Regions from separate parts of the Paenibacillus sp. Marseille-P2973 genome, predicted to be linked through region 1. Evidence: riboswitches for the same ligand, from Rfam matches in the RefSeq annotation. Region 1 holds a riboswitch; each other region holds the start of a gene.

Region 1 (3,278 bases):
ATCACTACCCCCGACAAAATCAGGCTTTCGATCGGTATTTTTCCATTCTCTCTCGCCAGCCACATCACGATCCACAGCGTTGCCGCCCCCGTCAGGAAAGCGACTACCGGCAACGTGAATATCCCCAGCAAAGAAAACTGCCAACCGAAAAAGATCAATACGGCCGCGCCTACCGCGGAACCCGAGGATACGCCCAGCGTGAACGGATCGGCAAGCGGGTTGCGGAGCACCCCTTGAAATGCGGAGCCCGCGACGGCAAGCGAAGCTCCCACCAACAGGCCGAGCAGCACGCGCGGCAGGCGAACCTGCATCACGATTTGCTCCGAAGCCACGCTCCAGTCAGGCTGAATCCACCGCCCGAGACCGGGCAACTGATGGAGCAGGATACGAGCGATTTCCCCGGCAGGCAAGTGAACGGAACCGAACCCGATGCAGATCAGCAGTGAGAATATAAGCAATCCTAGGCCGATAAATCCGTAACCTGCCAGCCTGGTCCTCATGGCTGAATCAGGTCCGGATAGATCGCTTTAGCCACTTCAATCAAACCTTGGGTTACCCGTGGTCCCGGCCGGCTGAGCAAATTGTCGTCCATTGCCACAATGCGATCTTCCTTCACGGCCGTGATCTGATCCCATCCCCCGCGGCCTTTGATAATCTCGGCTAACGTCCGGTTGTTCTCATCTACGACGCTTTTCGCATATAAAATAACGTCCGGATTTGCCTTAATAATATTCTCTTCGTTAATTTCGCTCCAGCCGGTAATGTCGGATGCCACATTTTCCCCGCCTGCAACCTGAATCATCTCATCCATAAACTCTCCCTTGCCTACCGTCCAGCCGGGAGAAAATTCGATATATACCTTTTTCTTTTGATCAGCCGGTAAAGATTTCACGGCCTCGGTCACTTTATCCAATTCGGCCTGCATTTGTGCGGTTACTTCGTTTGCCTCTTTTTGATGATCGGTGATCTCGCCGATCGTCCGGATATTCTCCATCACTCCGTCAATCGTCTTCGGATTGGAGCGGTATACTTTCATGCCCAGGTCGCTCAGGCTCTTGACCGTATCTTCCCCGATCAGGTTCCCCGCAAGCACAAGGTCAGGCTGAGCCGCAACTACAGCTTCTACATTCACCTGGAACCCGCCCATTCTTGGCTTGTCCTTTACGGCTTCCGGATAATCGTCATTATCGGAAACTCCGACCACCTGCTCATCCAGACCAAGCGCGAACAGCCCTTCTGTCTCCGATGGCGCCAACGATACGATCCGCTGCGGTGCGGATTCAAACGTAAACTCCGTTCCGAAAGCATCCTTTACCGTTAGCGGATAAGAAGTCTGCTGCCCTTCCTGCTCCGGCGCGGAAGTTTCGTTATTTTGACTCTGTTCCTTTTGTGACGTATTGCCGCTATTATCCGTCACGTTATTCTTTTCGTTTGTACCGCAGCCGGCCGTAACTAGCAACAACAGCGCCAGCAGCCAAATCCCCCAAATCTTAGTCCATTTCTTCATTTTGTCCCTCTCCTTCGGGTTTCTTTATTAAGAAACGCCTTAACCCTAGCGAAGCCCTATTATTTAAGAAAAAAACCCATCCTGAGCGGATGGGTTACGTCTACAAAGTCATATCGGAGGCCTTGGCTTAATGGCTTGACTGCCCTAGCGGAAAAGCAGGCTCCGTGTTCTAAGCAGAACGTTATCCTTTCCTCGAAGGACCGTCTAATCTCCCGTTGGCAGGTCTCCTGACTATCAGGTTGCGACGAAGTCCGCCTTCCCATCATACTATGGCGTATGGCAGTGGCATCGATGAGCTTCGTCCCTGTACACAGTGGCGGGACCGTGCCGGATTTACACCGGCTTCCCTTTTAACCCGAAGCTTGCGGTTAAGCTTGCTCCAGGACCTACGGGCACTTCTATTCGCTTGAATCAAGGCTTTCTTTCTCTATAGGATTATAGGGGAAAAGACTCAAACTTACAATACTCCCGGGCAAGCTTCATGATCGAATCCCCTGTTTCTCGAGACTCACCCAGGAACTCTTATTCTATTGACAAATCGGCTCCAAGTACGCCTATCACGATATCGTCCTTCACAATAGGAACAGATAAGGTGATGCATCGCCGTTTCGTTATAGCCGAGACATAGCTCTCCGAAATGACCGTCTCCCCGCTCTTTGCACTGCGGAACCATTCACGCCCCTTGGCATTCAGCAATCCCGCCTCCGGAATCGAAATCACAAATGAACCGTCCACCCGGTTTGTCCATGCCGCCTCCAGACCGGATTCCCGGGACAAGAGCAGCTCCAGAGCGGTCCGGTGATCCGCCTCCAACATCCCGGTCAGCGGCTCGGTTTGCGCAATCTCCTGAAGTTTGCGGGCGTAAGTCAAACCCAGAGCCCGGACCGCCTCCCGTTGTTCTGCCGACTCCTCACCACCGGATGAACCGATCCGGACAGCGTCAAGCGAGGTGATCAGTTCGGCTTGTGCCCGGTGCAAACCACCGGCTACGGTTTGCAGCTTGCCGATATGTATTCTTTGAGATTCCATGCGAGACAACGCACCTTCCACATGGGAAATGCTGCGGCTAAGCGCGGCATGGACATCATTCATCATACTGTCCATATTCCGCGTCATCTCAGTCTGTTCCTTGCTGCGCTTTCCTGTCTCGGCTACGTGATCGTTGATCGCAGCCACTTCATCGGAAATAAACAGGATGTCTCTCCCCATGATTTTCAATAACTCAATGCCGTCTAAAGCCGACTTCTTTCCCTCATGCAGCGTTTCCTTGACCCTGTCAACCTCATCCACGATTTGCCGGAACAAGGGAGCGGAGCTGCCGATAGCCTTGCCGCTCTGCTCAGCGAGTTGCCTCATCCGCATGGCCACCACATCGAAACCTTTGCCCTGCTCCCCCAGCCTGGCCGCCTCAATAGAGGCGTTCAGCGCCAGCAACGACACCTCGCCGGATATTCCCTCAAGCTCCCGGTACAGGGCCCCGAGCTTTCGTGTATTGCTCTCAAGATCATTCATAGGGCCGGCAATGGATTGCTGGGATTCCGCCAGCGAGCGGATCGTACCGTCTGCAGCTACGAGCGCCTCCGACATCCTTGAAGCTTCCGACAGCGTCCTTTCGCTGCGGTAACGCAGCTGTTCCGCAGCCTCTTGAATCCGGAATGCGGAAGAAGCTACCTCCTCCATCGCGGCCAGGCTCTCCTGCACTTGTTCCAAAGACCGTTCGCTGCTGGCTTTCAGCTTCATATCCTCAACGGAAGATACATCGGATAAATGC
Region 2 (3,278 bases), on a different contig from region 1:
TATAGAAAACCCCTTCCGAAATTTCCACATTGGTCACTTGGGCTGTCATTTCTATATGGACAGTCTGTCCGTCACGCCGGATGACCGGCTCAACCGGAGGTTGATTAACCACAGCAACTTCTTGCTCGGAGCCCGCTTCTTCGGCCGGAATAGCCGGGGAGGGGTACCAGACCGCCAGGATGATGACCAGACAGGAAAGGACCAGAAAGGCGGGTTTTGCATATTTCATAGGCGCAGCTCCTTTCACGGAGAGATATTTAAATTTTTATATTTTAAGACTAAAGGCAAACCGAAATAGCCCTTGTGACGGAAAGCACATTTATACGCATGTCGAAAAATCGTAACAATTGAGGCCAAATATTAGCCTGTTAATATTATTTCATTATATGAAAAATTCATAATAGCTAAATGATATTTTACACGTATCTAGCCACTATTGTGAAATTTTCACAGTTGAGCTATATTGTTCTTGTAACGGGAGGTGTCAACATGGCATTTATGATCGCCCAAAGGGCATATATCAAGCTATTTTTAATTACAAAAGTGGAGCAGCGCCGGGGGTACGGTTATCAAATGCTTGAGGAGTTGAAGCAAGAATTCGCGCCGTTCGGTTACGTTCCTCCGCAAAGCGAAATTTATCGGGCTCTACACGAATTAGTGCAGGAAGGCGTATTATTTCGGACCAAGCAGCTTAAAGGCAGCGATCCCAGCGTGGATTTCCAGGAGATTGTGCTGTATCAATTTACGGATGACGGTGCGGAGAAAGCCGAGCTTTACAAAAAGCAGGTGAAAACGGATCTGGATCGCTGCATCGGGATGTTGAATAAGGCGGTAAGGGATAATTATTAGAACAGCATTTAATTCCGACAAAGTTAGTATTGATTAATAATTGCACATCTTGTAAGATTAGTGAAACGAACTTCACAACTTCATAATTGTGGGAATAGGTGCTTCAGCCGCGGTTGAAGCTTAAAAGGGAAGTCCGGTGCAAATGCCGGCGCGGTCCCGCCACTGTAACAGAGAAGCCGAGATGCAATCATGGCCACTGGTGTTCAAGAACACTGGGAAGGCAGCATCGGGTGATGATTCTGAAGCCAGGAGACCTGCCTATTCTAGCAACACTGCTGTACCTACGGGAGATAGGGAGGTGTTAAAGACGAAAGCCATCGCACATATACACGAAGGTCCTCTTTAGCATTGACTAGAGAGGGCCTTTTTTGCGCACCGCGAGGACATAGGAAATGCATAGCTTTGTTAAATTTTAAAGGGAAAAAGGGGAGAATTCGATGAGTAAGTATGTCAGCAGTAATCTAGGCTTTCCAAGAATCGGCAGAGAACGGGAATGGAAAAAAGCGATTGAAGCGTTCTGGAACGGGAAAATTAACGAGGGGGAGCTTCACGACCGCCTTTCCGATATTCGCAGGACTCATTGGAGACTTCAGCAGGAAAAAGGGATCGAGCTGATCCCGGTAGGTGATTTTTCGTATTATGATCAGGTCCTGGATATGACGGTGATGTTCGGACTGGTTCCGGAGCGTTTTGAATATGAAGGCGGCCCGGTACCGCTCGCCACGTATTATGCCATAGCGAGAGGCAATGAATCGGCCGCAGCGAGCGAAATGACGAAATGGTTCAATACGAACTACCATTATATTGTTCCTGAGCTTGGCGGAAGGGAACCAGAATTGACGAAAAACACACCGCTGGAAGCTTATCGCGAAGCCAAGTCTGAGCTTGGCATCGAGGGGAAACCTGTGCTGCTCGGATTGTACACGTTTTTGAAGCTGTCCAAGGGGACACCTTCCTTTAGTATCGAGGAATGGAGCCGCAAATTACTGCCCTTGTACGTGCAGGTCTTGCGTGAACTGCAGGAAGAAGGAGCATCCTGGGTACAAATCGATGAGCCTGCACTGGTTACCTCTGTATCGGATGAGGATTTGGAGCTGGTTCAAGAAATTTATGGAGCGATTGCACAAGAAGTTCCGGGACTGGCGGTTTTATTGCAAACCTATTTCGATTCGGCGGAACGTTACGAGCAAATCGTGAGTCTTCCGGTAAAAGGAATCGGTTTCGATTTCGTGCACGGTAAAGCGGGGAACCTTGAGGCGCTTCGTCAATATGGATTCCCGGCGGACAAAACGCTCGGAATAGGACTGATCGATGGCCGCAATATCTGGCGGACCGATCTTCCCGAAGCGCAAGTATTATTAGAAGCGATTGCCGCATTGATTCCGGGTTCCTCTGAATACATCATTCAACCTTCATGCAGCCTGCTGCATGTACCGGTATCGGCACAAGCGGAGAATGGACTGCCTTCCGTCCTTCAAGAATCGTTAGCTTTCGCGGAAGAAAAGCTGGATGAAATTAACGCTTTATCCATTGCAGCGAAGACAGGAGATGCTCCAGCTCTGTTCGCTAAGAGCAAGGAGGCTTTACAACGATTGGCCGGCGATGCATCACGCAGCCGGAGAGAAGTTCAGGAAGCGGTGAGCACCATCTCTGTCCAGCCATCGGAACGAAGCAGCGTTTTTTCCAGCCGTCGCTTGAAACAACAGGCCAAATGGAATTTGCCGCTGTTGCCAACGACGACGATCGGCAGCTTTCCGCAAACCGCAGAGGTGCGTGCTGCCAGACAAAAATGGCGCAAGGGCGAATGGTCAACAGAGAAATATGATGAGTTCGTCGCGGCGGAGATCAAGAAGTGGATTGACATTCAGGAAGAAATCGGACTGGACGTGCTTGTCCATGGGGAATTCGAGCGCACGGATATGGTTGAGTTTTTCGGGGAAAAGCTTCCCGGTTTCGCATTTACTCGCGGGGGCTGGGTTCAATCGTATGGAACGCGCTGTGTGAAGCCTCCTCTGATTTATGGCGATGTGGAATTCGACCGGCCGATGACGGTAAAAGAAACGGCGTTCGCTCAGTCGCTGACCTCCAAACCGGTGAAAGGGATGCTGACCGGTCCGGTCACGATTCTAAACTGGTCCTTTGTTCGCAGCGATATATCCAGAGAGACCGTGGCATACCAGATCGCGCTCGCGCTTCGCAAGGAAGTGGAGGCACTGGAGGAAGCCGGGATCACAATGATCCAGGTCGACGAGCCGGCGCTTCGGGAAGGATTTCCGCTTAAACCGAAAGATAGAAGCGCTTATCTGGATTGGGCGGTTAAGGCGTTCAAGATCTCTACCTCAACGGTGCGGGAGACGACACAGATCCACACGCATATGTGCTATTGCGAATTCCATGATATGCTGGATTCCATTCAGGCACTGGATGCC
Region 3 (3,278 bases), on a different contig from region 1:
CTTTTTGCGCGGCCTGGATTTGGTAACGGTGAAGCAGGCCTTCCAGCGCGATGTCGAGGTAATGGTCGAGTTCATGGTAGAAGCCGCGCTCATCCGCAACGTTTCTTCGTCCCAACGCGATCCCGTGCTCAAGCCCGAGCTTGACGAGGTTCAACGTATTAAAGGAAAGGTTCCCTTTGCCGGACAGGTGATTGCGTCCGAATCGGTCGCTCAACACCCGCGTGCGGCAGCCCATCGTAGCGAATTCGGTATCCGGATCGGCCGGATCGTAGTGCATGAGATTCAACGGGGCGTCCAGGTTGGCGAAGTTTGGATACAGCCGCTTGGCCGAGCATTCAGCCGACTTCAGGAAGAGATGATAGTTCGGCTCGCCCGGGTTCTGGTTGACGCCTTGTTTGCATTTGAAAATCTGGATCGGGAAAATCGGTGTTTCACCGCTGCCGAGTCCACGCATCGTGGCTGTCAGCAGGGAGCTAATGACGAGCTGGCCTTCCGGCGACGTGCAGGTGCCGTAGTTGATGCTGGTGAAAGGAATTTGTCCCCCTGCGCGGCTGGACATCGTATTCAGATTATGAATCAGACTCTCCGCGCCTTGCAGCGTTTCGCTTTCGGTTTCTTTTAACGCATATTTAAAAGATTTCGGATATTGCTCTTGAAGGTCGCTCCGGCTCATGTTGATTTCGCCGCCAAAGTCGGCCTCGCCGTCACCTTCCTCAAAATACTCCAGCCCTTTGCGGAAGTATTTGGCGAAGGATTTCGCTACGTAAGGAGCCAGGTCGTGGTCAATCATGTTGGCCGATACGCCGCCGTATTGGGAGTTTTGCTGGGATTGAAAAATAATCGCTACGAGCGCCATCGCGGTCATGATCGAATTCGGCGGCCGGACGCTGCCGTTGCCGGTGTTGAAGCCTTCGCGAAGCAGCTTGGCAAACGGAATGAAAATGCAGTTGGTCGTGCCGATCGCGTATTGATCGAGGTCATGCACATAGACTACATTGTCCTTGATCGCTTGAACGACCCGCGGCGGCATAACAAAATGATTTGCGTACCATTTCGAGTACTCGCTGCCGAATTTGCTCATTTTCCCGGAGAAGCTTTCACCGTTTAAGTTGGCGTTTTCGCGCAGGATCTCCAAATTTGAACTCTCGACGATTTCTTCGCCAAGACGGATAACCTCCTCCATCATTTGCTCCCGGTTTACTTCCGTATCGATTACATTCAACAACGCCATCTTAGTTCTCCTCCCTGATAACTGGGTAATACTCGCATATAAAAAGCATTCCCAACCCGGCAAGGTTGAAAATGCCCGAATGTCTCCAGAATGATAGCTGTAGGAAGGCGTAACAAAAGAAGTTAAAACAAAGCTATGCATGAGCTGCATCGGACACCTCCCTGTTCCTCGCAGGTTAGCGCGGTGTCTTCCAAACGGGCAGGTCTCCTGACTTTCGGTGATGCGCCGGCGCCTTCCCGGGGGAGAGATAAATTCCCTCAGTGGCATCATGTCGGCGAATTGCTTTGGGATATTCACGACGGATTCCCAGGCGTTCCGATTACAGTGGCGGGACCGCAGCGGATTTGCACCGCCTTCCCTTTTAAGACCCGGCGTCTTGGGCGCCGGACCACCCGTTCACACTATATTTTGTTGTAGTGATATTAATTTACCCCAATATGTTGTGTTTGTAAATGGGCCTAGCTCGAATTTGACGATTGAAAATAATGAAAAATCCTCTGAAAGCAACCGCGGTGCGGGCCAGCGGGGATGAAAAAAATATTAAAAAAATTTTGGCTCCAAATTACGAAAAGCAGGTTTATATTTTGATCATCTAGGGAGCTCATGGGCGTATTTTTTTCGTAGTTGATTCAACTCATTCAATTTGCGGAGATGATCGTCCTGATTTCGCATTCCTACTGCGACGATCAAATTTTCTACTATAAACGTAGGGGCGATCATAGAGTGAAATTCCCACGTTTCTCCCCGGCTGGCAAACAGCGTGATATCGCATTGATCGGAAAAGTCGGCAACGAGCCGGTCCGTGATGAGCAAAGTCCGGTAGCCGGTCTCTTTGGCATGATCGACGATCACCTTCGCTTCCGGCAGCAGCCGGACGAACCCGAACAGAACTACGAGATCTTCTTCGCCCAGATGTAGAAGATCTTCAAACATCTCGCTTCCGCCGCGGTCCAGCCGATGGATGGACAGGCCGAATCGGCCAAGCCTGTAATGAAGCAATTCCGTGAGTCCGGCAGAAGGGCCAGGTCCATAGATGTAGATGCGCTTTGCCGAAGTCAGAGCCGTGACGGCGGCTTCGAAGGAATCGGCGGAATAATGGGTTAGCGTTTCTTCGAGATGCCTCATGGTGGTGGCGAGAAACTGCTGGGGGAGCGGGCTGGCGTCCGCTTTGTCCATAATATTTTTCATTTTTGCCGCAGGCGTCACGTCGAGCTGACTCCGAAGCTTGGTTTTGAAATCTTTAATATTTTTGAAACCGACCGTACGCCAAAACCGCGAGACCGAAGCAATGCTCAGCCCCAGCGCGTCGGCGATTTCCTGTTCGGTGGAGAACAGGACGGTTTGTGAGTTTTTTTGGATATAGTCCGCAATTTTAAACTGCCCCGGCGACAGGGCCTCGGTGTTCCAGTCCAGTTTCACGAGAGACGGCCTCACTTTCATTGTCTGGTGCGTTGATAGAAATAGATTAACATACCGGATTTGGGAAGGGCAAAAGCGATTCCTACTAATCCGGCTAGCTGTGGATAGCCAGGGTCAGTCGGTTGATGACGTGTATTTTTTCATAAATATAATTTATGTAAGTTTATTTACATTATTTTAACGTACCCGGGCATCGAATTTAATAATTGGACTCTATATTAGGATTAGCCTGAAGAAAGGGCGTTTGAACAACCCAAATATAAAAGGAGGGAAAGCAAGTGATTCAATCCCAAAAAAGATATGTACTTACGCAATCGCAAAAAATGATGGTGTTTATGTTGTCTATGTCCTTGTATGGCTTGTCCAACATGATTACGGAGCTGATTCCATCCCTGCGTCTCGGCCCGGTGGAATTCTCGGTGGAGTACTTCGCGTTTATTCCGCTGACATTATGTATCCTGTTCCATCCGTTTTATGCCGCCGTCGGCGCAGCGCTGGGCGAAGTGATATTCGGCGAGATTATGCTTGGTCAATTCGGGGGTCTCGGCGAACTGGAGAAATTCATCGGATTTTCGCTCGCCATGTTCATTGCCGGAAGTCTCGTCAACGATCCGCGTAACCGCAGACA

Evidence for each region. Region 1 has a riboswitch for cobalamin ahead of KB559_RS11430 (ABC transporter substrate-binding protein). Riboswitches for the same ligand answer to the same signal wherever they lie in the genome.
Region 2: it holds a riboswitch for cobalamin, as region 1 does, so the genes downstream of both, metE (5-methyltetrahydropteroyltriglutamate--homocysteine S-methyltransferase) here and KB559_RS11430 (ABC transporter substrate-binding protein) in region 1, are expected to answer to the same signal.
Region 3: it holds a riboswitch for cobalamin, as region 1 does, so the genes downstream of both, KB559_RS18920 (anaerobic ribonucleoside triphosphate reductase) here and KB559_RS11430 (ABC transporter substrate-binding protein) in region 1, are expected to answer to the same signal.

Annotation. Positions count from the first base shown of each region.
Region 1 is NZ_JAGQEH010000004.1:415,373-418,650, reverse strand. Features, by position in the region: gene KB559_RS11435 (FecCD family ABC transporter permease) at 1-500, opposite strand, end outside; gene KB559_RS11430 (ABC transporter substrate-binding protein) at 497-1,507, opposite strand; cobalamin riboswitch at 1,708-1,912, opposite strand; gene KB559_RS11425 (methyl-accepting chemotaxis protein) at 2,030-3,278, opposite strand, start outside.
Region 2 is NZ_JAGQEH010000003.1:557,801-561,078, forward strand. Features, by position in the region: gene KB559_RS09535 (multicopper oxidase domain-containing protein) at 1-229, opposite strand, end outside; gene KB559_RS09540 (replication termination protein) at 490-849, shown strand; cobalamin riboswitch at 929-1,125, shown strand; gene metE (5-methyltetrahydropteroyltriglutamate--homocysteine S-methyltransferase) at 1,287-3,278, shown strand, end outside.
Region 3 is NZ_JAGQEH010000010.1:180,101-183,378, reverse strand. Features, by position in the region: gene KB559_RS18920 (anaerobic ribonucleoside triphosphate reductase) at 1-1,186, opposite strand, end outside; cobalamin riboswitch at 1,412-1,642, opposite strand; gene KB559_RS18915 (MurR/RpiR family transcriptional regulator) at 1,820-2,650, opposite strand; gene KB559_RS18910 (DUF8171 family membrane protein) at 2,929-3,278, shown strand, end outside.